DNA from 3 places in the Desulfobaculum sp. SPO524 genome. Region 1 is predicted to be linked to each of the others. Evidence: predicted binding sites of a transcription regulator. Region 1 holds the regulator's gene; each other region holds the start of a gene.

Region 1 (9,899 bases):
CGGATTCGGGGTAGCCAGGTCGCCCAGCTTGTGGTGGTCGGCCACGGCGACGACTTCGGCTTCGGCGATGTCGGCGGGCAGCTGCGTCAGCTCGGTGGTGTCGACGATGGCGACCTTCTGGCCGGCCACGGAGGTCACAACCTCAGGAGCGGTCAGACCGAACTTTTCCAGAACGAAAGCGGACTCGGGGGTAACCTCGCCCTGAGCGACGGGCTTGGCTTCCATGCCACGCTTGCTGAGCAGATCGGCAAGGGCAATGGCGGCGACGATGGAGTCAGTATCAGGATTCATGTGACCGAGAACTAACATTGACAAATCCTCCTAACAATGGATTTAGCGCGAAAGCTTAGGCAAGTTGACGCTGTAAGTTTGTGCCAAATAGCACAAAGGTCTGTTCCTGCCAAGAGCCTACACACTCAAAAAAAATGTATGGGAATCACGGGCCTTTTGGACCATTTCCCGCCAACCGGCGGCTCTGAGCCTACAAAAACTTTGCGCAAAAAGGAACAAGAAAAGCACGCCACTTAAAAATATCGATAAACCGACAGATATCGGGGCCACAATCAAAAATCAACCCATTGACATAACAGAGTTTTCCCGAGTCCCCAGTCCATCCGCTCTCCCCTGCCAGACGCAAAAACGGCCCCTATGAGCATGCTCATACGGGCCGTTGGTCGCAGAAATTCTGCCGCAAAGGGTCTGGGGGCTAAAACGTCCCCAGCGCCGCAAGCGCGGCAATGCCGCCTGCAAGGACAAAGATAAGGGCATAAGCCTTGGCGGAGCGCAGGGACAGCAAAGGGCCAATGGAGGCGGCTATCCACAAATGCCCCCACGTGACAGCGTCCGCGGGCAAATGCAGGAAGCCGCGCATCAGGAAGAAATTCACGATGACGATAAGTACCAAAACGCTGGCCTCAAAAAACGCAAACGACAAGACGCCCATCTGCATGATGGAGCGCCGCACAAGGCGGCCCGGCGCGTAGTCGCCGGGGCTGGCGCTGAGGCCGACCTGCGCCTGCAGACTATTGTAGGAGGCGTTCTGGAAGTTCCTGTGCAGGTACTCCACCCGCGCCGCTATCCACCCAAGGGGCAAGCTAAAGAGCAATGGGAACACCACCTCGGCGGGCGTGCTGAAGCCAAAAAAGTGCACCAAAGTGAGCGCGGCAAGGTTCGCTGCCGCGGCATTGGGGGGGATAAACGTCCCAGCGGGGATGAGGTCGAGCCAGAACAGCTCAAAAAATGCGGAAACACTGAGGGCGAGGGTCATGTCGCCAGTGACAATCCCCCAAATGAGGCCCTGCACCATGGGGCGCTCAAGAATGCCGACAGTGACGGCAAAACGCCCGAGAGAGCTCAGGGCAAAAAAAAACCGACCGCCACAACCGTGGCAATGCTCGCAAGCGGAGTTCCTACCATGTTCGTCTCACATGCACGGGTTCCGTCGGCACGCAGCGGAAGTCGAGTTCCACGCCGGTGGACGAGAAATAGCCAAGACAGTCGTTATCTTCCTCGGAGAGGGATACGTGGGCGCACAGCTGCTGTTTGCCTGGTCCGTAGTGCAGGTTGCCTAGGTTGAGCACACCAAAGCCGAGGCCATCTTCATGGGCACGGCGGGCGTCCTCGCACGAGGCGAAGAGGACCAGCACATCGGGGTCCGGGTCCGGCCCGAACTTGGCATGCATAAACGCGGCAAGCCCCGCCACGTCCACAAAACACTTCTCCACCCCGTGCGGGATGGCAAGCCCCATAATTTCCTGCCGCAATGGATCGTGGGCCACGTCGTCATTCGCAACGACAATCCAGCGCGACTTGGTGAAGGGGAGCCACGTTTCGATAATCTGACCATGGATCAGTCTGTTGTCCACGCGCACCCAATACATTTTAGCCTTCCGCGACTTTGCGCCGCAGAATTTCGCCTGCGACGACAATACCCTGACAGCCGGCGCTTGCGGCTTCGCTGGCAAGGTTTTTCAGTTTCATGGATCGGGTACCAAGCACCTTGAGCAGCATGGGCAGGTTCACGCCGGTGATGACCTCCAGCGGCCCGGAGCCCATAAGGGACAGGCTGAGATTGGTGGGGGTGCCACCAAACATGTCGGTCAGCATCAGCACGCCGGCGCCTGCATCGACGCGTTCCACGGCTTCGCGCAGGTTCTGGAGAATTTCGTCCATCTCCTGATCCACGCCCACACCGATGGCTTCGCAGTATTCCTGCTCGCCAAGGATGACCTCGGCGGCATTCAGCAAATGCTCGCCGTACTCCGCGTGGGTGACGATGACCACACCGACTGTCTTGGTTGTCTTTTCGCTCATGATACCCGCTAGCGCGCCACTTTCGGCGCGAATGGAATTTCGTCCTTCACCCGCCTCATTCGAGGTCGAGATGCCTGTGCTCAAGAAATACGGAATACTCTGCCTGACGCAGAGAGTCAAAGACGGCTTCGGCCACGGCGACGGACCTATGCCTGCCGCCGGTGCACCCAATGGCAACCGTCAGCCTGTACCGCCCTTCCCGCGCGTAGCACGGCAGGACATAGTGCAGGAAATCAAGCTGTTTCTCAAGGTATTCCCCGCCCTCTGGCGAGCGCAGGACAAAATCGGAAACCGCCTTGTCACGTCCCGTCAGGCTCCGCAGAGACTTCTCAAAGTACGGATTCGGCAAAAAGCGCAGGTCAAAGACAAGGTCCGCGTCCGTTGGCACCCCGTGCTTAAAGCCAAAGGTCACCAAGTACACGTGCAGGCCATAGCATTTGTCCTGCAGGAAATTCCACTTTTCCTGCAACGTGCGGCGCAGGTCGTGGATGGAATAGTCCGAGGTGTCGATGACAAGCTCGGCCAAGTCACGCACCGGGGCGAGCAGGCGGCGCTCCTCCACAAGGGCGCGGTCCAGCCCGACGCCCTGCTCCAGCGGATGCGGACGGCGGGTGGCCGCATACCTGCGGCGCAGCACATTTTCTCCGGCTTCAATAAACACCACGCGCGGCTCCACGCCGCTTTCGGCAAGGATGCCCCGTGTCTGTTCCCATTTGGCGGTAAAGTCAGAATGGCGGACGTCCAGCCCAAGGGTCAACCCTCGATGGTACACCTCTTTCTGACGGCGAAACAGGTCCACGAATTCGGGGATAACATCCGGGGGCAGCCCGTCCACGGAGACGAAGCCAAGGTCTTCAAAAACCTTCAGGGCAGTGGATTTGCCCGCTCCGGAGAGTCCGGAGAGGATAATGACGGGAAAATCCGGCTCGGCGGCCGCTCCCGGCACAACAGATTCCATGCTTAGGCTCCCTTGATAAGGCGGACCAGTTCGTCCTTATCGCCAGCCTCCAAGAAGGCCGTGCGGAACTTCTCATCCTTGAGAGTGCGCGAAATGTGGGCAAGGATGCGCAGATGCATCCCGGCCACCTTTTCCGGCGCAAGCACAAGAAAGAAGATATGACAGGGCTTAAAGTCCAGCGCATCAAAGTCAACGCCCTCGCGGCTTCTGGCGGCAACAACGACGATGTCGTCCAGCCCTTCCAGCTTGCCGTGGGGGATGGCGATGCCGTCGCCGATTCCTGTGGTACCCAGGGATTCCCGCTCCAGCAGGACTTCCTTGGCATGTTCAGGGTCAATGCCCTGCACATGCTGCGCAGCCCCGGCCACAAGTTCGGCCAGAACCGAAGACTTGGTTCTGGCCGAAAGTTCAGGGAATATCAAATCGCTATCGACAAAATCTCCGAGCTTCATTCGTACATCCCGGGATCAATGAGGCCATACTCGCCGGTCTTGCGGCGGTAGATGACGTTGACCCGTTCGGTTTCAGCGTTGCGGAACACGAGGAAATCATACTTGAAGGTGTCCAGCTGCATGGCGGCCTCGTCGGCCATCATGGGCTTGGGCGTGTAGGTGTCGGCCTGCACGATGACAGGGCCGGATGCGGCGTCCATGTCCTCGGCGTCGAATCCGGCAAGGGCGGCGACGTCTTCCTGGCGCACGGTGTCGCGCGCGCGGCGGCGGTCCTTGTCCTTTTCACGCGTCTTGCGGACCTGTGCGGACATCTTGTCCAGCACAAGGTCGATGGAGGAGTACATGTCTTCCGACTCCTCAACGGCGGACATATTCATATTGTCCCCGGCAAGCGAGACCTCCGCGATGTGGCGAAACTTCTCCACACTCATGTTGATCTGCAATTCGGCATTGCCGGTATCGGCGTACTTGATCAGCTTTTCAAAGCGCTTGCGGGCATACTGCTTGAGATGGTCCGAAGGCTCGAAATTCTTAAAGGTCAAGCTGATGTTCATCGACGATCCTCCTTAACTGCTGGGGTTGGATCGAATACTCACCATATTGGAAAGTGTACTTGCATTCAGCCTGAAAATAAAGGGTGTTGTCGCCACTCCGCCCCTCCTAAAAGACCTGCTTGCGTTTGGAGGAGGACGGTATGCCGAGGGAGCTGCGATATTTGGCAACAGTTCGCCGTGCGATGTTGACCTGAAGCCGCCCTTTGAGGATATCGGCGATTTTCTCGTCCGAAAGAGGCTTTTTGGTATCTTCCTTTCCGATGAGTTCCTTGATGTGCGCCTTCACGCTCTCGGAACCGACCTGTGATCCGTCGTCCATACCGAGGGCGCTGTTGAAGAAAAATTTCAGCTCGAACACGCCATGGGGCGTGGACACATACTTGCTGGTGGTGATGCGGCTGATGGTGGATTCGTGCATTTCGATGTCGTCTGCCACATCCTTGAGGATGAGGGGCTTCAGACGGGTCACGCCATGCTCGAAGAACCCGCGCTGGAAGCGCACAAGACTCTCCATAACCTTATAGAGGGTCCGCTGGCGCTGGTACAGGCTTTTCATCAGCCACTGGGCGGAACGCAGGCGCTCGTTCAGGTATTCCTTCTCCGGCGCGCCGCGCCCATCCTTCACGGAATCGAGATAGAAATCATTAACCGTCAACTGCGGCAAACCGTCGTCATTGAGCACGATGACGAAGTCGTCCTCGTACTTGTAGACGTGCACATCCGGGCTGACGTACTGCGCCTCGCCACTGCCAAAGGCAGCACCGGGCATGGGGTCAAGGGTTTGCAGAAAGTCGAGGTATTCCTTGAGGCCTTCGAGGGTGAGGCGGAACTTGCGCGCCAGCGGCTTGTAGCGGCGCTTTTCAAGGTCCTCCAGGTGGTCGCTGACGAGGGAGTGCAGGATGGGGTCGTCGTATCCGTTGACCTCAAGCTGTACGAGCAGACACTCGCGCGGGTCGCGGGCGGCAACGCCCACGGGGTCCATGCGCTGAACGCGGTGCAGCGTTTCCTCCACGGCGTCCACGGAGCATTTGGCTTCCTCGGCGATTTCCTCAACGGTGCTTTGCAGGTACCCCTGCGAGCCAAGGTTGCCGAGGATAACCTCTGCGATGTCCACCTGCTCCGGCGTCATGTCCGAGAGGCGAATCTGCCATTCCAGATGCCCTTCCAGCGATGGCTTGGACGAGAGACGGGCCTCAAAGGACAAGCCCTCCTCCGGGATTTCCGCTTCACGCGCCGAGGACTGCCGCCCCGTGGAAGAGAACTCCCCGAGGTAGTTTTCCCAATCCGCGCCCTGCATCGCGTCCTGATCGCCAACGCCATCGGCCATGGCTTCGCCGTTGTCTACGGCTTCTGCCGACCGGGCGTCCTGCTCGGCCTCGGCCTTCTCCTGCGACGGCTCGACGGCGGCCTCCTCCAGAAGGGGATTCTCGAGGAGTTCCTGCTGGACCATGTCCACCAACTCCACGCGGGAGAGCTGCAGCAGCTTGATGGCCTGCTGCAACTGCGGTGTCATGACCAGTTGCTGAGAGAGCTTGAGTTGTTGTCGTAGTTCAAGTGCCATGTTGGCTTATGTCTTCTTGCGAAATGTTGGCGTTGCAGATTCCGTATCAGGCTGCCCCGTCAAAGGGGGCGGAAGTGCGACAGTGCCTACGGCATCTAAAAAAAATGGTGCTTGTGCGGACTTCGTTACCGACCGCACAAGCACCATGCCACATTCACAACAAGCTTGCAACCAAGACTGGCAAGGTTCTTGAATATAGGGATTTATATAGAATTTCCGGAAGGTTACAGACAGAACCCCTCGCCAAGGTAGACCCGGCGAGCCTTCGGATCGGCACAAATTTCTTCCGGAGTACCGCTCAGGATGATGCGGCCTTCGTAGACAAGGTAGGCCCTGTCGCAAATGCGCAGGGTTTCGCGGACGTTATGGTCGGAGATAAGCACGCCAATGCCCTTCTCTTTCAGCCCGCGCACAATTCCTTGTATGTCATCCACGGCGATGGGGTCAATCCCCGCAAAAGGCTCGTCCAGCAGCATGAATTTCGGATTTAGGATAAGCGCGCGGGCAATCTCGAGCCGCCTGCGCTCGCCGCCAGAGAGGTGCATGGCCTTCTGGTCCGCAAGGCGCGTAATGCCCAGCTCGTCCAGCAACTGGTCCGCGCGCCGCTTCTGCTCTGCGCTGTCCAGTCCGCTCTGCTCCAGAATAATCTCCAGATTCTGCCGCACGGACAGCTTTTTGAAGATGGAGCTTTCCTGCGGCAGGTAGCTCATGCCGAGGCGGGCGCGCTCGTGCAGGGGCAGCATGGTGATGGCCTCGTCATCAAGGTGCACCGCGCCGCCGTTGGGCTTGATGATGCCCGCCAGCATGTAGAACGTGGTGGTCTTGCCCGCGCCGTTGGGGCCAAGCAGACCAACAACCTCGCCCTGCGCCACGTTGACGGCGATATCCTGCACAACCTTGCGCTGCCCGTAGATCTTGCACAGATCATTGGCTGAAAGGACACTCATGCTACTTGCCGCCCCCGTCAGCCGGGGTGAAGAAGATGGCTTCCACGGGTGCGTCGCCACTTTCCACTTCGCTGCGGTTGTCCTTGAGCCACAGGCGGATAACCTTGCCGGCAATGCTGTTTTCGCCATCCTTGAGCACGGGCTTGCCGGTGAGGGTCAGCAGACCATCTTCGGCGGTGTACACAGCCTTGCGGCAGGTACCGGTCTTGCCCTCGCGCTTCAGCCGCACGTTGCCGGTGGCAACGATTTTGCGGATGGTTCCGGGCGTATCCGGCGTATCGGACGGGGTGAGGTGCACTGTCATCTTGTCGGACCAGATTTTCATATCCGGCCGGGTGACGAGCACATCTCCCGTAAAGACGACGGTCTTGCCGCTTTCGTCGTAGACGGTTTTCTGAGAGGTGATTTTGGTCGGTACGGTATCGGCGGCCGCGGCAAATGCCAGCGAGGCCGCTACGAGCACACCCGCAAGGGCGAGTGCGGCGGTGCGTGCAAACGTCTTCAAGGCTACTTCTCCCTGCCCGGGGCGGCCATGCCGTCCATGACGGACTCCACGCCCCCGGTGGCGGTGATGACATTGGTGGAAAGATCATAGACGACTTCCGGCGCGCGGAGGGTCATGCCCTCGCGCACAATGCGGACATCCTCGCGGACGGTGATAATCCGCGCCTCGCCGTCATAGTCCAGACGCTTGGAATACACTGTAGTATCGCCACTTGTCACGACAACTTCGGGCCACAATTCCGCAGACCCCGTCGCCTGATCAACGCGGCCCTTGGGAGCCACGATGTGCACCGGCTCCCGGCCGTCCTTGGTCCAGTCGATAACGGGAGCCTCAACCGTGATGCGGCCGTCCTGCTTTTCGTAGTCGGCGCTCTCGGCCTTGAGGGTCCACAGGGAGCCGTCCCCGGCGCTGCGGGTGAGCTCCACGCCCTGCATGGCCATATCCACAGGCGGGGCGGTGATGGGCACATCATCCACGGATGCGCCGCTCCCACGCCAAATGATATAGGCCGCGCCAAGCATGGTCACAAAGACCAGCACCGCGACAAGGAGCATACGCGCTCTGTTCATCGCTGTTTCCACTCCGCCCACAGGATGTCCAACTTGCCCTGCGCATCGAGGATAAAGCGGATGGCGTCGCGTACTGCGCCGTTGCCGCCGCGGCATTCACTGACCCATACGGCCATATCGTGAATTTCGGGCTGGGCGTTGGCCACGGCCATGGGCAGGCCCACGTTGGCCAGCGGGCCGGCGTCCACCCAGTCGTCACCGAGGTAGGCCACCTCGTCCATGGTGACGCCATGGGTATCGCAAATCTTCTGGAGTAGCGGAATCTTGGCCGTGTGTCCGGCGTAGTAGTCCTTGATGCCCAGTTCGCGCACGCGCTTTTCCACGGCTTTGGACTTGAGGCCCGTGATGACGGCCACCACAAGGCCTGCGCCCTGCGCCAGCTTTACGCCCAGGCCGTCCTGCACGTTGAAGCGCTTGGAGACGTGCCCGGAGGCGTCGTAGTACAGGCCGCCGTCTGTCAGCACGCCGTCCACGTCCAGCACCAGCACGCGCACATTCTTTGCGCGCTCTTTGGCGGCGGCAGTCAGCTTAGCACTCATGGGGCAGCTTCCAGAGGTTGTCGAGGTCGCGGACAAGGGCGTCCAGCTTTGTCAGCGGCCATGAGTTTGGCCCGTCGCACAGGGCGGAATCCGGGTCGGGGTGCGTTTCAAGGAAGACACCGTTCGCGCCGGCGGCAACAGCGGCGCGCGCCAGCATGGGCACGTATTCGCGCTGTCCACCGGAGCAGCCGCCCTGCCCGCCCGGAAGCTGGACAGAGTGCGTGGCGTCGAACACCACGGGGCAGCCGAGGCTCTGCATAATCGCCAGCGAACGGAAGTCCACCACCAGATTATTGTAGCCAAAGCTGGCGCCGCGCTCGGTGAGCCAAATCTTCGAATTGCCCGTGGAGCGAACCTTTTCCACCACGGAACGCATGTCCCACGGGGCAAGGAACTGGCCCTTTTTCACGTTGATGATCTTGTCCGTCTTGGCGGCGGCCACCAGCAGGTCGGTCTGGCGGCAGAGGAAGGCGGGAATCTGAAGGACATCCGCCACCTCGGCCACGGCTTCGGCCTGCTCCGGGGAGTGGATGTCAGTGATGACGGGCAGGCCCGTCTCGGCCTTCACCTGCGCCAGCATTTCCAGCCCGCGCTCCATGCCGGGGCCGCGGAAGCTGGTGACGGAGGTTCGGTTGGCTTTGTCGAAAGAGCTTTTAAAAATGGCCGCAATCCCAAGGTCCTTGGAGATTTCGGCCACTTTCCTGCCCGCTTGCAGGGCGATATCGAGGTCTTCCAGCGCGCACGGCCCTGCGATGAGGAACGGATGCGCGCACGAATGCGTGTAGAGTTCGGATGCAGTCATCATAAGCATACCCTTTTCTGCGGGGGAAGGAGGACGGGGCGCGGCGGGCGGAGGGCCGCAAAGGGCACCCTGCGCAGTGGCCCCGCTACAACCGGCGCACCGCACGCCTTCGCGCAGGTGGCGAAGGCGTGCGGGAGCGAGTCCGGCAAATGACTGGTCAAAGAGCTATTTGCCCTTTTTCTGGCCCTTGGCGGCCTTGATGAAGTCCCTGAACAGCGGATGGGGACGCATGGGATTGGACTGGAATTCCGGATGGAACTGACAGCCGAGGAACCACGGGTGATCCTTGACTTCCACAATCTCCATCAGCTCGCCGTCCGGAGAGGTACCGGAGAAGACGAGGCCGCTCTTCTGGAGCTTTTCCAGATAATCGTTGTTGAATTCGAAGCGGTGGCGGTGGCGCTCGCTGATGTTTTCCTCAGCGTAGGCCTTGCCTGCAAAGGTGCCCGGAACGAGCTTGCAGGGGTACGCGCCAAGGCGCATGGTGCCGCCCTTGTTGCTGCTTTCGTCGCGGCGTTCCACGCGGCCGCGCTGGAAGTCGTACCACTCCTTCATCAGATAGATGACCGGATCCGGCGTGTTCTGGTCGAACTCCTCGGAGTTGGCGGCGTCGATGCCGGCAACGTTGCGAGCGTACTCGATAACGGCGCACTGCATGCCAAGACAGATGCCGAAGAACGGGATCTTCTTCTCACGGGC
Region 2 (9,899 bases), on a different contig from region 1:
GCAGGGAGCGGTTGGGGCGCTGCTGCTCTATTATGTTTACTGGCAGCACTCGTTCCGCGTGACGGGCGAGCGCGGCGAATCATGGGCGCGCGGCGGCGCGGCGGGCTTTGGCGCGGGGCTTTTGGGCACGGCCATCTCCTTTGATGGTCCGCCGGTTGGGGCCTACGGCCTGTACACCGGCTGGACGCCCCGCGTGTTCCTCGGCACCCTTGGCGTCTTTTTCATCATCCGCGGAAGCATGACCTGTGGCCTGCAGGCGGCGTCCGGGCTGTATACGCCCATCCTCGCGGACTACCTGCTCTACGGCGTTCCGGCTACCATCATCGGCACCCTGTGTTCTTTCCCTGTGGTCAGCCGTATTGACGTGGGGCTGTTCCGGCGGGTGCTCATGGGCGTAATCGTCCTCGCCGGTGTGGTCTGCCTTGGCCGCGCCGTGCTCTAGGCGGGAGTTTTTTGAACAACAAAACGCCGGTCAGGCGGGACATGATGTCCTGCCTGACCGGCGTTTTTCTTTCCGTTCGCGCTCTGCGCGCGGCGCCGTTACTCTTCGTCCTCAATGCCCAGCTGGCGCATCTTGTAGCGCAGTCCGGCACCTGTGATTTGAAAAATGCGTGCGGCCTTGGCCACGTTGCCGCCGGTGAGGCGCAGGACGTTGCGGATGCACTGGGTTTCATATTCCTGCACGCAGGCCTTCAGCGGGATGACGCTGCTCTTTTTCACGGTGCTGTAGTCGAAGAAGGCCGGTTCCGGCTCGGGCGCCGGGGCGGGCTGGGGCTGCTGGGCGCCGCCGGGAGTGGGGCCACTGATGGAAACGCCGGTGCGGTAGGCGTCGCGGAAGTGGCGGGGCAGGCAGTCGCGTTCAATGGCCGGGCGTTCGCCCAGCAGGGCAAGGCTGCCCTCGATGACGTGGAGCAGTTCACGTATATTTCCCGGCCAGTCGTAGTCCTGCAGCATATGTAGCACGTCGTCGGAAAGAACAACGGGTTTGCCAGAAGCTGGCAGACTGGAGCGCCCAATAAACGTTCGCGCCAAAAGTTGGATGTCGCTTTTGCGTTCGCGCAGGGGCGGGACGGCAATGCCCACCACAGCGAGGCGGTAGAACAGGTCGCGCCGCAGAAGGCCGTTTTGGATGGCGGTGAACGGGTCCTCGTTCAGGATGCTGATGACGCGCACATCCACCGGGATTTCCGAATGCGACCCAAGGCGGCGGACGCGCTTTTCTTGGAGTACGCGCAGGAGCTTGGCTTGCAGGCCAAGGGGCATGGAGTTGAGCTCGTCAAGGAGCAGGGTGCCGCCGTCGGCTTCCTCGAACAGGCCGGGCTTGTCCGGGGCGTCGGTGTACGCGCCCTTGGCCGTACCAAAGAGAATGCCCTCCAGCAGGTTTTCCGGGATGGCCGCGCAGTTCACGGGCACAAGGGACTTGCTCCGTCGCTCGCTCTCCGAGTGGATGGCCTGCGCGAAGACTTCTTTACCCGTGCCGCTCTCGCCCCAAATCATCACTGGTGAGGGTGTGGCCGCGGCCGTGCGGGCTTCGTCCAGGACCTCGCGCAGCGCCGGGTCATCTCCCACCAGACAATCAAAGGTATAGCAGTCGGTATTTTTCCCGGAACTGCGCGCCGTTCCGGCGCACCCACGCGCTCTGTTCGCCACGGATGTGGTGCCCGTCCACAGCGTGAAGGCGATAACGCCGTCCTTCTTCCCCCGCCGAAACAGCGGAATAAAGTCCGACACCGTACTGGCCAGATAGTTGTTGGTCGTCTTGTAGTAATAGGACTTCTTGAGCAGGGGCTTGCCGTCTTCAAGGCATTCCATGGTGGGGATGCGCGTCAGTTCGTAGGGCAGGTAGAGGCTGGTGATGTGCTGACCCTCGACGTGGATGCGGCTGAACCCGTCCACGCGGCGCTGGATGGTGTTCATGTATTCACAGATGCCGTCCGCATTCACCACGGCGACACCAAAGCCCAGATTCTCCCAAATGGTGCGCATGGCGGAGGTAAGGACGTCCCTGCGGGACACATTGGTAAAGGCGAGCGGGTCAACGTTCATTTTTCACAACCTCATTGCTACTTTTGTGGGTGGGGAGCGCTTTTGCCACCCTTTTGGCCCCAGCACAATGAAAGAATTGTTTTTAAAAAGAAAGAAATTTTTCGAATTGCAAACTTTTTTCACCCAAAAAGTAAAGCACGTCAAAGTCAATAAAATCTGTAAAAACAGATAGTTAATTACAAATCGACGCCGCTTGTGCCCTCTGGCACACCCCGTGCAAGTTCCAAATCGAACAAGCAAGAAAGCTCCGCAAGGATCATCACCTCAGGGATAATCTTTACAGCAACAGGAGACGGAAATGACGACGTGTACGTGTGATAAGCCTGCCGAGACCGCAGCCGCGGGTTACGGCATCAATTGGGATACGGCTGATAGCCGCGTGAAGGAACTCAAAGACTTTTTGATGACCGCCCCTCAGGTCATGGACCCCGAACGCCTCCAGTTCCTCAACGAGGTGTACGAAGAGTTCCGCGGTGAATCCACCTACTACATTCGCGCCAAGCTGTTCGAGCGCGTGCTGACCAAGAAGAACATCTTCCTGGATGGCAACCCCATTGTGGGTACCCTCACCGGCGTCCGCGCTGGCGTGTACGCTTACCCCGAGTGGAATGTTGCCTGGATCAAGGAAGAAATGCAGATGGCCAAGATGGCCTCCCTTGGCGAGATGAAAATCCCCGCCGAGACGCAGGAACTTCTTGAAAAGACCTACAAGCGCTGGAAGGGCCGTACCTGCATCGACCTGAACAATAAGATGTTCAAGGAAAAGTACGGCATCAATCCCAAGCAGTTTGCCAAGGCCGGCATGTACTACGAGAACGTCAGCGTCGCCAGTGGTTCCGGCATTGCCGATTACCCCATGGTGCTCAACAAGGGTCTGCGCTGGCTCATTGACGACATCCGCTCCCGCTTCGAGAACTGCCCCACCACCTTGGCGAACAAGGAAAAGCACGATCTCTACCGCGCCATGATCGTGGCCCTTGAAGCCTGCATCACGCACGCCCATCGCTACGCCGACCTCGCCGAAAAGACCGCCGAGGACGAGAGCGATCCCAAGGCCAAGGCGGAGCTGCTGGAAATCGCCGAAATCTGCCGCCGCGTCCCTGAGTACCCCGCGCGCAACTTCCGCGAAGCCATCCAGTCCTTCTGGTTCACGCACCTCGCCATTGAGATTGAGCAGATGGCTTGCGCCACCTCTCCGGGCCGCTATGGCCAGTACATGTACCCCTTCTACAAGAAGGACATCGAGGAAGGCCGCCTCACTAAGGAACAGGTGCTCACGCTCCTCAAGTTCCAGTGGATTAAGCACCTCGAACTGGCTGAATATCAGGGCAACTCCTACGCGCTGACCCTGTCCGGTCACACCGGGCAGAGCATCACCATCGGCGGCGTGGACGCCAACGGCAACGACGCCAGCACCGAGCTGGAAGAACTGCTCCTTGATACCCAGATTCAGATGAAGAACATTCAGCCCACGCTGACCCTGCTCTTCCATCCCAAGCTCAAAGACTCCTACATGAAGAAGGTTGTGGAGTGCATCCGTGGTGGTTCCGGCCAGCCGCAGATCCTCAACAACGATGTGGTTGTCCAGCGTAACCTTGCCCGCTTCTCCCAGTACGAAAACGGCATCACCCTTGAGGACGCCCGAAACTGCGGCAACTTCGGCTGCGTGTCCACCGGCGTTTGCGGCAAAGGCAGCTTCATCGCACAGGAAGACCAGCCCTGCCTCGCCAAGGTTGTGGAACTGATGCTCCACAACGGCAAGTGCCCCGTCACCAAGAAGAAGGTTGGCGTCGAGTCCGGCGATCCGCTGACCTTCGAGACTTTCGACGACGTGTACGAAGCCACCAAGAAGCAGCTGGATCACCTGTTCAACATCTCCCGCAAGCACTCTGACCTCAGCCAGATGGCGCGCGTGCAGGTTGTGCCCAGCATCTTCCGCTCCGCCATGTACGATGGTTGCATTGAAAACGGCGTGTGCGAGGAAGCAGGCGGCTGCACCTACTCTCAGGTGAACCCCATCATGACCGCAGGCATCGACGCTGCCAACGCTCTGCTGGCCATCAAGCACCTTGTCTTTGACACCAAGCAGCTGACCATGCAGCAGCTGCTGGAAGCTCTGGAAGCCAACTTTGTCGGCTACGAGGACATCCAGAAGATGTGCTTCGAGGCACCCAAGCACGGCAACGACGTGCCCGAGGTGGAGGCCGTTGTGCAGCAGTTCTACCGCGACGTGGACGAAATCCACCATTCGCAGGGTCCGGACTGCTTCGGCCACCGCACCCCGCTGGACGCCTACTCCCTGTCCTACCACAACTACTTTGGCTCCCTCATGGGCGCGCTGCCCACGGGCCGCAAGTCCGGCGTGGCACTGACGGACGGCAGTGTCTCCGCTATGCCCGGCACCGACCACGAAGGCATCACCGCCCTCATCAAGTCCGGTGCGGAAGCCATTGACACCGTGCGCTACGGCGCGAACCACTTCAACGTGAAGTTCTCGCCCTCCATCATTGAAGGTCCGCACGGCATGAGGACGCTCGTGTCGCTCATCAAGACCTACTGCGACTATGGTGGATCGCACATCCAGTTCAACTGCGTCAGCTCCGACACCCTCAAGGACGCGCAGGAGAACCCGCAGGACTACTCCGACCTCGTTGTCCGTGTGGCAGGCTTTAGCGCCTACTTCACCCGCCTCGACAAGGGCGTGCAGAACGAGATCATCAAACGTACCGAGTACGCATCCTAGTACCGGAACCGGAAGCGCGGGCGGGGGGAAGACTCTCGCACCGAGGTGGGGAACCCGCCCGTGCTTCCACTGCTTCCTCATATGCGCCCCTGGGGGTGGGATAGAGACCCGGGGGCGCACCTCTTTCTAACGCATCTGCGGAGGCGATGATGAGCCAGGGAATTATTTACAATATTCAGCGAATGTCAGTGCAGGACGGCCCGGGGCTTCGGACCACGGTGTTTTTGAAGGGCTGCCCCCTGCGCTGCAAATGGTGTAGCAATCCCGAGTCGCAGCGCACATCGCCGCAGATGCTGGTGTTTGAGAACCTGTGCACCCACTGCGGCGCTTGCAAGGACACCTGCCAGCACGGCGCGGTTGTCGAAAAGGGCGGCGTCTTCGGGCGCGACATGAACCTGTGCACCCACTGCGGCGCTTGTGTGGCCAGCTGTCCGTCCAAGGCCCGCGTTATGTCCGGCGAGGAGATGAGCGTGGAGCAGGTCATGGACGTCATTCTCAAGGACGCCCTGTACTACGAGAATTCGGGCGGCGGCGTCACCTTCGGCGGCGGGGAGCCAACCTCCGGCGGACAGTTCTTCCTCGACATGGTGCAGGCTGTTCATGACGAAGGCTTCCACGTCACCGTGGATACCTGCGGCTACTGTCCGGAGGAACGTTTTGACAAGACCATCGAGCTTGCGGACCTGTTCCTCTTTGATTGCAAGCACATGGACACCGCCGAGCACAAACGCCTGACCGGCGTGGATAACGCCCTCATCCTGCGCAACCTGCGCGCGGCGCTGGAGTCCGGCACGGAAGTACGCATCCGCATGCCCCTTATGCCGGGCATGAACGACTCGGAAGAGAACATCGCCGCCATGGCGGAATTTTTGGCCGAATACGGCCGCACTGAGGTTGAAATTATGCCCTGCCACTTGTTTGGCAAGAGCAAATACCTCGCCCTGAACATGCCGCTCCCCGAACTGGCGCAGTATACGCCCGAGGAGTTGGCCGTGGTTCAGGAACGTTTTGTACGGCACGGGCTGAACCCCGTGATTGTGTAACCCATCATCATTCGACACAGACGGAGAAGAAACCACATGTTTACCGTTTCCATCCCCGAAGAGATGCTCGAACGCCTCCGCTCCATGCTGGAGGATGAGGACGACGGGACCTGTGTTCGCCTGCGCGAATACAAGGTCGGTGGCGGCTGACACGCCAAAGTTGTGCTCGGTCTGGGCATGGACGAACCCGACGAAGACGAAGACGTGCAGATTGAGGTGAGCGGCGTGCCGTTCACCGCAGAAGAGGATTTCCTCGACAAGTACGGCTCCGCATATTCCCTGAAGTTTAACGAAAACAAGGAAGTGGAGCTGACTGCGCTGGAAGCGTAGCCTTTTCCGCGTGCCTTGTCGGTTTGCTCTGTGCGCCCCTTGTTGTCTTGGCAAGGGGCGCTTTTTCTGGAGCGCCTCCCACCTCTTCGTTTTCCTCCCCGGGTCTGTGGCGGACATCTGTGTTGTACGTGATACACCCCCTGGGCGGGCCTAGAAGCGCCGCCCCAAACCACTTGAATCAAGAGGAGAACACATGTTTAGCGTAAACATTCCCGAAGAGATGCTGGAGCGCCTGCGCTCCATGCTGGAGGACGAAGACGAAGGCACCTGCGTGCGCCTGCGCGAATACAAGTGCGGCGGCGGATGCAGTTCTAAGATCAAACTCGGCCTCGGTCTGGATGAACCCGACGAGGACGAGGACAAAGCGGTCACCGTAGGCGACTTGCCGTTTATCGCCAACGAAGATTTCCTCCTCAAGTACGGCAAAACGTACTCCGTGGCCTTTGACGACAACAAGGAAGTCGTGGTCACCGCCGAGGAGTTTTAGGCACCACGCTTTCCAAGGGGAAGCATGACGCCACCCTCCATCACAAAGGCCCCCGTATGCGCGTACGGGGGCCTTTTGCGTTTTGCACCGATGTGTGCCTCTCCTGCCACGGAGGAAATTGGCAGAGGGCGGGTGTTCCGTGTACAGTCGTATAAGGGACCAAACACGTCGAGGAGGACGAGTATGGCCGGACTATCATTTGCGCTGCGTCGAATGTGCTATGGCGTGGTTGTGGCGCTCCTCTCCTGTCTTGTGGTGGCGTGCTCGGACTCGCCCATAGTGGTGGGTTTTTCCGGGCCGCAAAAGGGGAAGTATTCCGATTTGGGCGTGCAAGGACGCAACGGCGTCACACTGGCCATTGAGGAAATTAACGCCGCAGGAGGCGTGGACGGGCGCGAGCTGAAGCTCATAGCCCGTGACGACGCCAGCACCGATGAAGGGGCTATCCGCGCGGATAGGGAACTGCTAGACGCGGGGGTGGACGTTATTATCGGGCATATGACCAGTGCCCAGTCCTTAGTCGCGCTGGCGGAGTACGGCGACGATGTCGTCTACATTTCCCCCACCACCTCAACGGATCGGATTCAGGGGCTGAAGGACAACTTTTTCCGCGTGGTCCCAACCCTGACCGACCTGTCCAGAAACCTTGCCAACTACGCCGTGAAGGTGCAGGGCAAGCGCCGGGTTGCCTTTATCTGGGATACCTCCAACGCGCCCTTTACCGAGCCGTATAAGAACACCTTTGCCGAGTATTTCGAGAGTCTTGGCGGCGAAGTTGTCGGCGCGGTGCCTGTGGACTCCAAGCGGCAGGTAGATTGGCAAGACGTGGTCGCCATTTTGGAGGACATGCGTCCCGATGTGGTGGTGGCGGTGACCGCCGCGCGCGACCTTGCCGTCTTTGCGCAGTATTCCCGCCTGTACAAAGCGCCGTGGGGCATAATGAGCAGTATGTGGGGCTTTACGCAGGAGCTGATCCAGACCGGCGGCAAAAGCGTGGAGGGGATTTTGTTTGCCGTGCATTTTTCAGAGGACAACCCGAATTCTGATTATGAGGCATTCAAGGAGCGGTATCAAAAGCGCTTTGGATGGGAGCCGAACTTCGCTGCAGCCTTTGGCTACGAGGCCGTGCAGGTGCTTGCCGAGGCTATCCGGCGTAACGGCGGCAGCACGCGCGGGCTGGAAGAGATTATCCCCGGAATGACATTTTCCTCCGGCATCATGGGGCCGTTTGCCATTGACGAATATGGCGACGTACAGCGGACGGGGACCATCGTTGTGGTGCGAAGCGGCGAGTTTGTCACCGTGGATGGGGGCGCGCAATGAATGGGGCCTCGCTGACGGCTGCTTTTCGCAAAAAGCTCATCCAGTGGATTCTTATCCCTGGGCTTTTGCTGACAGCGTTAGCGGTGACGCTTGTAGCGTTGAGCCAGTTACGCATTGTGGAACGCGAAACGCGGCAGTTGTCACGCTCCCTGTCCAAGAACGTCGGGTTCTACATGGACGGGGCCGAAGATGTGCTGCAAACCATTGCCATGCTGACCCAGCGCGACAAGGAAACAGGTCTTGAGGACGCCTTTGAAGGCTTGGGGCGCTACTTCGACCGTTTCGAACGTCTGATTTTTTTGGACAGTGACGGCAACATTGTCGCCGTTGCCCCGCGCGGCATCCGCGGCGTGGATTTCCCCATTCACCTCACGCAGTCCAACACGCAGCGGCATGTGTTGACCTCGCCCATCATATCGCCGCATTCAGGTAAGCTGGTGGTCTTTACCAGCATCCCAACGGATGCGGGGGGCAAGATTGTGGCCGAACTCAGTTTGGACGCCCTCCAGCAGTTTATCTACGGGTTTGTCTCCTCGGAGCGGACCATTATCCTCACTGACGCCTACGGCAATCTCATCGTGCATCCGGATCAGGAGCTCGTGCGGGTGCAGTACAACATTGGCTCGCTGGATATTTTTACTCAGCCGCCGCAGTCCAGTGAGGCCAAGTTCTACACGGCTGGGGAGACGCTGTACTTTGGGACGCTGACGCATATTCCGGGGACGGGATGGCGTCTTCTGGTAGCCACCAAGGCGCGAACCATTTTCCGGCCTGTGGTGTTCTTTGGCGTCATCATCGCCTTTTTGACCTTTTGTGTGTTTATGATGGTGCTCCTTGCCCTGACCAAGGAATTCCGCACCAATGTCATTGCCCCCATGCGGCGGTACAGCGAGGGGCTCGCCGCTGTGGCCGAAGGGGAGTACCCCGCGGCGCCGGCGCAGGGAAGTGAGTACTCCGAGCTTGCGGAATTCGACAAAGTCTTTGGGCGTATGTCGGCCAAAGTGCGCGAGCGGGAGCAGGAACTTCGCGTCTCCCGGGCGTTTTTCCAAAGCGTTATCGACTCCATGCCCTCGGTGCTCATCTGGATAGATGAAGACTACGTGGTGCGGCTATGCAATACCAAGGCGCGGGAAGTCTTTGGCGAGAGAGCGGACATGTCCCGTGGGCCGAGGCCGGTGGAGGCTTTTTTTGCCGAACAACCTGATATTGTCTCCATCGTGCGCGGCGCTGACGAAGAGCACGAGTGTCCGTGCACGCTCAAACGGCGCAGCGTAAACAGTAACCCTCTCGCACTGTACGACGTGACGATGTTTCCCCTTGTCGGCGGAGAAATGGGCGGGGTGGTGGTGCGCATGGACGACGTGACCGCGCAGGTGCGCATGGAAGAGATCATGGTCCAGACTGAAAAAATGATGTCCGTTGGCGGGCTGGCTGCCGGGATGGCCCATGAAATCAACAACCCCCTTGGCAGCATCCTACAGGGAGCGCAGAACCTCCGGCGCCGCTTTTCGCCTGATATCAAAGCGAACATTCAAGCCGCTGAAGCGGTAGGATGTCCTTTAGAGACGATGCAGTCCTACTTGGAAGCGCGGAAGATTTTGCGAATAGTGGACGGCATTGCCCAGTCCGGCAAACGCGCGGCGGACATTGTGGCTAATATGCTGGAATTCAGTCGGCCGGGGAAATCCGAAAAGACCGCCATCAGCGTGACGCAACTTGTCGAGGCGTCGCTTGATCTCGCCACCAAGGACTATGACCTCAAGAAAAACTACGATTTTTTGCGCATTACCATTGTGCGGGATTTTGCCGAAGGGCTACCGGACATTATCTGCTCCCGCACCGAGATAGAACAGGTGCTGTTTAATCTGCTCAAAAATGCGGCGCAGGCCATGGCGGACGAGGATGCCCCAGATAAGACCCCAACAGT
Region 3 (9,899 bases), on a different contig from region 1:
CGGGCTGGTGGCGTTTTTGGGCGTTACCGCCGCCGTGGCCATGCTGGTGGGCGGCTTTGTCCTTGCCAACCTCTTTTATATCAGCGTCAGCGAACGCATTACGGAAATTGGCCTGCGCAAGGCCCTTGGGGCGTCCTCGTGGGTGCTGACGGCGCAATTCCTCATGGAGGCGCTGCTGCTCACCTGCGCCGGGGCGCTCATCGGCATGGCTCTTGGCATGGGCCTTGGGCAAACGCTGTCCCGTCTTGGCATTTTGGAGATTCAGTTCTCGGCCAAAGTCTTTGTGCTGGCGCTCCTCTCCGCGTCGGCCATTGGCGTCGTGTTCGGCATCCGTCCGGCGCGGCGCGCCGCCCTCATGGACCCGGTTGCCGCCCTGCGAGGTGAGGAAAACTAGACCGCCCTACCGCCTTGACGGCGCACACCCCCTGCGCATACCGTGCGGCATCGTCCACCACGCCCTTATGGCGCCGCCTTCCAGCGGGCCGGGCAGCTTCAAGGAGACCCCCATGCGACTCAACATCCTGCCGCCCAAATCGGAATCGGGCGGCATCCGCTTTCTGCGCATCATGCTCCTCATCTGCGTCTTTCTCGGCGTGGGCTGGCTGTACATGCAGCACTTTGACAGAACCATAGAGGACATCAAATCCCGCAGTACCCTGCAGGACGCCACGGGCCTTATGAGCAAGGCGCAAAAGAAGCACCTCTACGAGCTCTCCAGCATGTTCGAAGAGGAATTCGGCGTGGAGCTGCGCCTGTCCATTCAGGACGGGCCCGTGGAAATCCCGGCGCTGGACTCCAAGACCATATTCTTCGGCCTTGATACCGCCAACGAAAAGCTCATCGTCTTCTTCCCGCCGCTGGTGGAGCGCGCCCTTGGGCCGGAATTCATCACGCAGTTGCAAACAACGCACATGGCGCCGTACTTTGCCAGCGACAGCTGGCCCACAGGCCTTATCAAGGCCCTCGCCCTGACGTGGCAGCGGCTCATGGACCTGAACCACACGACGACCCCATAAGGATACAGCATGACCGACACACCAGACGGGCAGACCGTCATCATCCATACCGACGGCTCCGCCCTCGGCAACCCCGGTCCCGGCGGCTGGGGCGCGGTGCTTCGCTTTGGCGACACCAAAAAGGAACTCTCCGGCGGCTTCCGGGAAACCACCAACAACCGCATGGAGCTTACCGCCGTTATCGAAGCGCTCTCCGCCCTCACGCGCCCCTGCGACGTGGAACTGCACTCCGATTCCAAATACTTTCTGGACGCCATCCGGCAAAACTGGATTGGCAACTGGCAAAAGCGCGGCTGGAAAACCGCCGCCAAAAAGCCCGTAAAAAATCAGGACCTGTGGCAGCGCATCCTGCCGCTTATCGCCAAGCACAACATTTCCTACAACTGGGTCAAGGGCCACAGCGGCAACCCGGACAACGAACGCTGTGACGAGCTTGCCAAAGCCGCCGCCCAGCAGTCCGGCCTGCCCGTTGACGAGGGCTACCCCGGCTAACCTCCCCCCGCCCCGGCGAAAAAAAACGGCCCGGAAGGACATCTCCTTCCGGGCCGTTCGTTATAGTTCCGGTACGATGTATCAGCTGGCGGCGCGCAGTTGCTGAATAAGGCGCTGCAACTGCTCGGCGCGTCCGGCAATGCCGCGGATGGCTTCGGCGGACTCCACAGCGCCCTTGGCCGTCTCGTCCGTCACCACGCTGATTTCCTCCACGGAGCCGTTAATCTGCTCGGAGGCGGAGGACTGCTCCTCGGCTGCGGTGGCGATGTTCTGCGCCATCTGGGCCGTGCCTTCCACGCTCTCCACAATGCCTTCCAGCATCTCTCCGGCTTCGCGGGCATGCTGGACTGTGGCCTGCAGGGCATCCTCGGCCACGCGGCGCTTGGCCACCGTGCTTTGCACGGATTCCTGCACGCCGGAGATAGCCCGGCCCACTTCCTGCGTGGCGGCCATGGTCTTCTCCGCCAGTTTGCGGACCTCGTCGGCCACAACAGCAAAACCGCGCCCGGCGTCGCCCGCGCGGGCGGCCTCAATGGCGGCGTTCAGGGCAAGCAGGTTCGTCTGGTCCGCAATGTCCGCGATAACGTTCATCACCTCGCCAATGGAGCTGGCCTTTTCGCTCAGGTCGTCCATGACAGCGGAAAGTTCCTCGGTGCTGGACTGCACCTTTGCCACGTCCTTGACCGTATTCTCCACGCGCTGGCGGCCCTCCATGGCATCCTCGCGGCTCTTGTGCGCCATCTCCGCCGCGGAGGCGGAATTGCGCGCCACCTCAAGGATGGACGCCGTCATCTGCTCCATGGCCGTGGCGGTCTGCCCCACGCGCTGCTGCTGCAGCGCCGCGCCCTCGGTGGTTTGCTCCACTTCGGCGGCCAGCTGGGCAGACGCGGCGGACAACGCCTCGGTAATCTCCACAGACTGCTTGGCAACATCGGTAATGGTGCCGAGGAGTTCTCGCACCTGCGCTTCGCGCTCGTGGGCTTCGTCCATGGCCTTCTGCGCCTTGACCGCCTGCTGGGCGGCCTCCCCGCTCTTGGCGTGGGCGTCGTCCATGGCCTTGCGGATGCTGGCAACCATCAGTTCCACATCCGCCCGCAGCGCCTCAAACTCGCCGGTAAAGCCCACCTTGGACACCGCCTCGTAATCGCCCTGCGCCACTTTGTCGGAGCAGTCCTGCAACGCCGCAAGGGGGCGTAGAATGGAACGCCCAACAAGGTAGATGCACACAATGAGCGCCAGCGCCGTAGCCAGCGCCGCCACAACAGACACAATGACGTTTGTCTTGAATGCGGAATCCTGCCGCGCGGCGGCGTCCTGCGCAATGCTCAGCACCAGCGGCTCCACACTGCGGGCGGCGTTGATGAAGGCGGCCCGCTGGTCGTTCAGAGCGTGGCGCGTCTTCACCAACTGGGCAAAACTGTTCACATAGGCGTCAAGGTCGCTGGTCAGCTGCGAGCGCAGGGCGGCATCAATGTCCGCAGAGGCATCAAGAGCCGTGCGCATCTGGCGGACGGCCCCGGCAAATTTCTGCTCCGCCTTTTCACTGCCGCGGATGATGAAGTCCTTTTCGTACCGGCGCAGCATCAGCTGGCGGTACTGCAGCTCCGGTACGTCCACACGCGCAAAGGTGTTTTCCATGTCGTGCACGCTGCGGCGCATCTCGCCGCGCAGGCCTTGATCCTCACTGAATCCAAGGCGCTCTTCGTACATGACCGCCGTTTTGAAGCTGCCCTCATAGCTTTCAAGGTAGCTCAGCGCCTTTCCGGCGCGCGCCGCAAAGTCCGGGTCGTTGTGCTGCAGATGGCGCAGCCGCGCGCGCACATCGCCTAGGGCGTCTATGGCTTTGTCCGCCCATTGGCGCTCCATGCGCAAGATAAAATTCTTTTCATGCCGCCGCGCCTGAAGCATGGCCGCCCCGGCGCTGCTCGCTTCCTTCTCCAGCAGCATTGTCTGCCGCACACTCCAGCCGCCATACACACTAATGGCGAACACCGCGACCAGCCCGACAAGGGCTATGGCCCCGATGCTGGTCAATTTCATCCGTACAGACATGTCCTCTCTCCCTAACGGGCCGAAGAGCCTTCAGCCCAATGCAAAATTGTCTGTGAACACTCTATCCGCAGATTGCTCCAGAGCCGTACTGCATATCCCTCAGGCGCAGTATGACTTCAATACGCTTAAGCGAATCTATACAAACAACTTTATCATCTGAAATCAAAAGCTTTTTGCCGCCCCGCGCATCTTTGTGCCCGGCCGCGCACTCGGGACGCAGGCCGCGGGCACGCACCATCATCCGCTGCATGACGATGATGCAAAACGTGCCTCCTCACTGCGTGAGCGCACGCGTCCACTCAGCACAAAAGCGCAACTCTTGCAAGGTACAAACTCCGCGAAAACAGCCGCAATCCCGGCATTTTAACGCATCAAACCCTTATGCGCCGTGCATTAGCGTCGCGCACAGCACATCCGTCGCACACTCCTGCACATTCTGGCACGGCCTTTGCGATATACCCCTGCGAAGGCAAAAAATGCCTTCCGGGCAAAAATCGGTAGTGAAGGAGAACACGTATGAGTTTTTCATCCATGTACGTAGGGACGACGGGCATGAAGTCCCACGGCGAACGCATGGGCAATATCGGCAACAATCTGGCCAATGTGAACACCCTCGCCTACAAGAGCGCGGACGTTCACTTCCAGACGCTGATGAGCCAGTTTGCATCCACGGGGTCCTCCCCGGATGTAAGCATGTCGCAAAAGGGGCTTGGCGTCGGGCTTGGCGGCATCCTCACGGACTTCAACATCGGCGGCTTTCAGCCGGGGGCCGAGGCCACGGACCTCGCCATTGCCGGGGACGGATTCTTCCGCGTGACGCAGGACGACAAGGTCCGCTACACCCGCGCGGGCAATTTCCGCTTCGACAAAGAGGGCTTCCTTGTGGACCCCAACGGCTACCACGTGCAGGGCAAGACCATTGACGACAACGGCAACGTTGCCGCCGCCACCACGGACATCCAGTTAACCATGGGCGAGGGCGGCCTTGTGACCGTGCCGCCAAAGGCCACCTCCGCCGTATCGCTGAACGTCAATCTTGGCCTTGCCGCCGACGAAGAGCGCACCTCCGACGCCACGGACCCGTTCTTTGCCCTGCTCAAGAGCTGGGACGGCACCAATGAGGACGGTCCCCTCAGCACCGAAGCCACGGCCTACTCCGCCGCGGTAAAGGTGTATGACGACCAGGGCAACGCCCACACCCTCAACGTGCACTTTGACCCTGTCTCCGCCAGCAACGCGGGCGGCGAGACCACATATGAATTTGTTGCCGGATTCGACCCCGGCGAAGACGGCCGCGCCGCAATGGCGGGAACCAAGGGCGCAGGCCTTGCCATGGCTGGCACCCTGACCTTTGACTCCTCGGGCCAGTTGAAGGGCATGTCGGCCTTCAACTACAGCGGCACCGGCGACGCCAACGACCCCGCCAACTGGACTCCGGCAGGCGTCTCCGAAGATGGCGCGCCCACCTTCGACATGACTTTCCTCAGCGCCGACGAAACCGGGGCCACGGTAACCTCCGGGCCAAGCACCATCAGTCTTGACCTTGGCCTGACAGGCACAGGCTTTGACAGCGGAACAATCGCCTCGGCGGCGGACATCGGGACCGACGCGTCCCTGCTGCCCACCATGACCGGGGCCACCCCGGCCAGCAGGCCGACGACCAACTTCATGGGCACCAGTTCCACCATTACCAAGGCGCAGGACGGCTACGCCGAGGGCTTCCTCTCCAGCATCAGCGTGGACCGCAGCGGCGTGATGGTCGGCAACTTCTCCAACGGCGTAAACAAGGACCTGTTCCAGTTCTCCCTGTTCACCTTTACCAATGAATGGGGCCTGAGGCGCGAAGGCGCCAACCACTTCAGCGCCACGCAGGACTCCGGCGAAGCCGTCGAAGGGACGCCCGGAGAAGCCAACTTCGGCGTCCTTTCAGAACGCACGCTGGAGACCTCCAACGTGGACATGGCCGACCAGTTCGTGAAGATGATTTCCACGGAGCGCGGCTTCCAGGCCAACTCCAAGGTCATCACCACCTCGGACTCCATTTTGGAGATGCTCATCAACATGAAGCGCTAATCTTTCAAGCGCACAGCGAAAAAGACCGCCCCCACCGCACTCTGCTGCTGTGGGGGCGGTCGTGTTTTGTGCCATAAAAAAACGGAGCGCCCCCAAGGGGACGCCCCGTCTCCACTCTGACAAAAGGCCGTCTGGCTACAAACCAAGTGAAGACTTAAAGAATTCGTAATCAATGCTGGAACTCACCAACTGCGCGCCCTGACGGATTTTGATGATGTCGCGCAGTTTGTGGCGCGAGAGGATGCTTTCCATCTTTTTCGCCACGGAATAGGTATCCTCGCGCACGATGACTATGGGCACCTCCAGCACCTCGGAACGGGTGAGGATGATGTCGTTGGGGTACAGATTGCCGGTGAGCACAAGGCAAGGGCAGTTGCCCTCAAGGGCCACAAGCTGCACGTCGGACCTGTCGCCGCCAACGATGATGGCGGAGTTCTTGTTTTTGCGGAAGTGGGTCATGAAGTTCTCCACCTGCATGGTGCCGATGAGAAAGTTCTCCACCACCTTGTCCGCCTTGTTCTGCGCGGAAATCACCTTGCCCCCAAGGCGCTCCGCAAGGTCGGACACCTTGATGGCGCCCATGAGCGGGTCCTTGGGAATAACGCCCAAAACGCGCACGCCCGCGCGCTCCAAACAGGGGCGCAGCATGCCTTCCACCTCGTCCATAAAGGACGGCGGAATGTCGTTCAGGATAACGCCAAGGAGCGACTCGCCAAGGGCTTCGCGCATGGCCATCAGGTAGTCGTACTTCAATTCTTCCTGATACCTGTCGATGATGATGGTCTTCAGGCCAAGGCGTTTGACCACATTGATGGCGTCCACGTCGCAATATTTGCCCGAGTACATGCTGCCCGAGCCAGCAACAATGGTCACATCGTGCCCGGCGCTGACGCGTTTGTAGGCGGACTCAATGTCGCCCATCAGGTCGCCGCATTCGCCGGAAAAGGCGCGGACCTTAAAATCCTGCGTCACCAGCACGGGGGTGACGTCTGCGGGGTCGTCCTTCAGGCCCAGAATGTCCTGCACGAAATAGGCGTCCTCGTCGCAGGGTTTGCCGTCAATCTCGGTGGGCATGGCCCCGACGGGCTTCATGTAGCCGACGCTGTAGCCGTCCTTTTGCAGCTTCAGGCCGAGCCCCATCACGACCATGTTCTTGCCGGAAAACCCGGAGGTCGAGCCTATGTAGATGCCTGACATTGTGTCCTCCTCATCGTTCGTATGGCCTGTTGTCGTTTGCTGCTTCGTGTATGGCCGGCCCATCAATTGGTGCACAGGGTAACGCGCACATCCGCCACCGTCGCTCCATTGTTGTCCACCAGTATGGGGTTGAACTCGGCCTCGAAAATGTCCGGGATGTCCACCGCAAGCTGGGACATAGTCAGCAGGATATCCTCTATGGCGCCAAAATCCACCGGAGCCTCCCCGCGTACGCCGCGCAGCAGGGGGTAGGATCGGATTTCGCGTATCATATCGTGGGCGTCGGTCTTGGACAGCGGCGCAAGGCGGAAGGCGATATCCTTCAGCACTTCCACATACACCCCGCCAAGGCCAAACATCACCAGCGGGCCAAACTGCGGGTCGCGTTTGAAGCCCACAATGACCTCCTTAGCCCCCTTGGGGGCCATGGCCTGAACCAGACAGCCCGAGATGAACGCGTCCTTGCGCAGGCGCTGGGCCCGCGACGTCACGTCCATGAATGCCCCGCGCACCGCCCCGGCATCGCCAAGGCCAACGCGCACGCCGCCCACATCGCTCTTGTGCGAAATCTGCGGCGAGGCGATTTTCACCACAACGGGATAGCCGATCCGCTCGGCAATGGCTACGGCTTCCTCCGAGGTCCGGGCAAGCTCCGTCTCCGGCAGGGGCAGACCGTAGGCCTTCAACAATTCCTGCGCCTGAAATTCCACAATCTCCACACACCCACGGCGGCGGGCCTTGTCCACCACCTCGGCCGCGCGGGTCGCGTCGCGGATAATGCTCATCTCCAGCGCCTTGGGGCGCGCCTTCCACATGGCGTGGCGGTACATGGTCTCAATGCTGTGGATGGCTGGCTCAGGAAAACCATAGCACGGCACCCCGGCCTTCAGCAGAAGCTCTCGCCCCGGCCCCACGCGCTCCTGCCCCATAAAGCAGGCAAACACGGGCTTGTCGCTGGTGGCGGCCACATCCGCCACGGCCCTCGCCGTCTCCTCAATCTGCGCCGAGGCCGTTGGCGTCAGCAGCACAAGCACGGCGTGGACAAGCTCATCCTGCGCCACGGCCTCCAGGGTTTTTCTGTAGCGCTCGGCGTCCGCGTCGCCAATGATGTCTACGGGATTGTAAAAGGAGGCAAAGGGCGGCAAAAACGTCCCCAGGCGCTCCACCGTAGCGGCGGACAGCGGACTGATAAGCAGATTGCTCCGCTCGCAGGCGTCGGCGGCCATAATGCCGGGGCCGCCGGAATTTGTTACAATGCACAGGTTCGGCCCTTCCGGCAGGGGCTGCATGGAAAAGGCCTGTGCCAAATTGAACAGCGTGGCCACGTCCCGCGCGCGCATGATACCGGACTGCGCAAAGGCCGCAGCATAGGCCTGCTCGGACCCGGCCATGGCTCCGGTGTGGCTGGAGGCCGCCTTGGCCCCCGCCGCCGTGGTGCCGGACTTGATGACGATGACGGGCTTCTCGCGCGTGACCTCGCGCGCCACCCGCATAAAGCGCACCCCGTCGTCCACGCTCTCCATGTACCCAAGAATAACGTTGGTCTGCGCGTCGTCGCGCATGTGCTCCAGCATGTCGGACTCGTCCAGCACAGCCTTGTTGCCAAGGCTGATAAACGAAGAAAAGCCAATATTCTCGCCAAGGGCCCAGTCGAGAATGGCGGTGCACAGCGCCCCGGACTGCGAAAAAAAGGCGATATTCCCCTGCCGGGGTTGCCCTGCGGCAAAGGTAGCGTTCAGGCCGCAGGCAGTGTTATTGAGTCCAAGACAGTTTGGCCCAAGCAGCGCGATATTCTTCTCGCGGGCAATGGACGTGAGTTCCTGTTCAAGGTAGTACCCTTCCCGGCCGGTCTCCTTAAAGCCCGCAGTGATGACAATGACGGCGCGCACCGGTAGCTGGGCCAGCTGCCGCACGGCATCCGTCACGCCACGGGGTGGAATGCAGACCACGGCCAGATCAAGCGGCGAAGGCAAGGACGCGATGTCCTGAACCACAGGCAGGCCGAGAACCTCGCCCCCCTTGGGGTTGACCGGGAAAATTTCCCCCTGGTATCCGGCCTCCACCAGATTGGCCACAACACTGTGACCAACCTTGCCCGGCGTAGCCGATGCACCAATAACCGCAACGGCCGCAGGCGTGAATAGCGCTTCAAGATTGTGCTCGGGCATGACGACCTACATGTGGAGAACATGATGAAACAGGACCTCGAAACACTGCAAACGACTATTTCCTATCGATTTTCACAAGTCAAGCTTCTGCAAACAGCGTTGACGCACAGTTCGTACGCCAATGAACACGGCAACGATACAGAAGACAATGAACGGCTGGAATTTCTCGGGGACGCGGTATTGGAGCTTAGCACTTCGGAAATGCTTTTTGCAAAATTTCCCGAAGCGCCTGAAGGTCAAATGACGCGTCTGCGCGCCAAGCTGGTGAGTGAACCCGCACTGGCTGAAGTTGCGCGAGAATTGGAGCTGGACCGCATACTGCGGCTTGGAAAAGGCGAGGAAATGCAAGGCGGACGGGACAGGGACTCCCTGCTCTCCGACGCTGTGGAAGCCATCCTTGGTGCGGTTTTTCTTGACGGTGGCTACGACCCGGCCAAAGCCGTGGTCAACACCATGCTGGAAAACCGCTGGCCCGAGCACTGCGACGTGCGACGGGTGAAGGACGCCAAAAGCAGGCTGCAGGAACTCACGCAAAAGCTCTTTAAGGAGCGCCCGGTGTACGCGCTGGCCGACAGCGTGGGGCCGGAGCATGCCAAGACCTTTGTGGTGCAGGTCACCCTGCCCGACGGCACAGTTCTCTCCTCCGAGGGAACCAGCGTCAAAAAGGCCGAGCAGAATGCAGCGACCAAGGCTTTGGAGTTTTTGCAGGAAAAGGAAGAGACGAAGAAAAAATAAGACGCATATCCCGGGGAGGCCGTACAGCCTCCCCGGCATACGTCTTTGGTCCGGCAACAGATGGCCACATGCACCAACGCGCCGCCGGATGCGGCCGACTTACGCGCCGCCGCCGATGAGCTGCATAGCCATACGCGGCAGGCTGTTGGCCTGCGCCAGCATAGCG

Evidence for each region. The regulator sigma-54, encoded in region 1, starts transcription at its own class of promoters, with help from an activator protein. The targets are predictions, from matches to a motif close to CTGGCACGGNNNNTGCTT.
Region 2: a site for sigma-54 is predicted at 2,249-2,266, ahead of ACI3L3_RS16745 (glycyl radical protein). Genes of this name have one in related genera too.
Region 3: a site for sigma-54 is predicted at 3,997-4,014, ahead of ACI3L3_RS02870 (flagellar hook protein FlgE). Genes of this name have one in related genera too.

The regions. Positions count from the first base shown of each region.
Region 1 covers NZ_JBJDSB010000002.1:868,650-878,548, reverse strand. Annotated here, with positions in the region: gene ACI3L3_RS09540 (manganese-dependent inorganic pyrophosphatase) at 1-315, opposite strand, end outside; gene ACI3L3_RS09535 (PTS sugar transporter subunit IIC) at 707-1,357, opposite strand; gene ACI3L3_RS09530 (PTS sugar transporter subunit IIB) at 1,410-1,880, opposite strand; gene ACI3L3_RS09525 (PTS sugar transporter subunit IIA) at 1,882-2,313, opposite strand; gene rapZ (RNase adapter RapZ) at 2,369-3,271, opposite strand; gene ACI3L3_RS09515 (PTS sugar transporter subunit IIA) at 3,274-3,723, opposite strand; gene hpf (ribosome hibernation-promoting factor, HPF/YfiA family) at 3,720-4,277, opposite strand; gene rpoN (RNA polymerase factor sigma-54) at 4,384-5,838, opposite strand; gene lptB (LPS export ABC transporter ATP-binding protein) at 6,063-6,785, opposite strand; gene ACI3L3_RS09495 (LptA/OstA family protein) at 6,787-7,290, opposite strand; gene lptC (LPS export ABC transporter periplasmic protein LptC) at 7,293-7,859, opposite strand; gene ACI3L3_RS09485 (KdsC family phosphatase) at 7,856-8,398, opposite strand; gene kdsA (3-deoxy-8-phosphooctulonate synthase) at 8,388-9,200, opposite strand; gene ACI3L3_RS09475 (CTP synthase) at 9,366-9,899, opposite strand, start outside.
Region 2 covers NZ_JBJDSB010000008.1:48,981-58,879, forward strand. Annotated here, with positions in the region: gene ACI3L3_RS16735 (sulfite exporter TauE/SafE family protein) at 1-442, shown strand, start outside; gene ACI3L3_RS16740 (sigma-54 interaction domain-containing protein) at 541-2,046, opposite strand; gene ACI3L3_RS16745 (glycyl radical protein) at 2,345-4,789, shown strand; gene ACI3L3_RS16750 (glycyl-radical enzyme activating protein) at 4,939-5,832, shown strand; gene ACI3L3_RS16755 (ErpA-related iron-sulfur cluster insertion protein) at 5,869-6,162, shown strand; gene ACI3L3_RS16760 (ErpA-related iron-sulfur cluster insertion protein) at 6,356-6,649, shown strand; gene ACI3L3_RS16765 (ABC transporter substrate-binding protein) at 6,833-7,972, shown strand; gene ACI3L3_RS16770 (ATP-binding protein) at 7,969-9,899, shown strand, end outside.
Region 3 covers NZ_JBJDSB010000001.1:675,355-685,253, forward strand. Annotated here, with positions in the region: gene ACI3L3_RS02850 (ABC transporter permease) at 1-394, shown strand, start outside; gene ACI3L3_RS02855 (hypothetical protein) at 507-1,016, shown strand; gene rnhA (ribonuclease HI) at 1,026-1,508, shown strand; gene ACI3L3_RS02865 (methyl-accepting chemotaxis protein) at 1,590-3,560, opposite strand; gene ACI3L3_RS02870 (flagellar hook protein FlgE) at 4,077-5,633, shown strand; gene ACI3L3_RS02875 (phosphotransacetylase family protein) at 5,769-6,830, opposite strand; gene acs (acetate--CoA ligase alpha subunit) at 6,893-8,998, opposite strand; gene rnc (ribonuclease III) at 9,023-9,733, shown strand; gene ACI3L3_RS02890 (flagellin) at 9,833-9,899, opposite strand, start outside.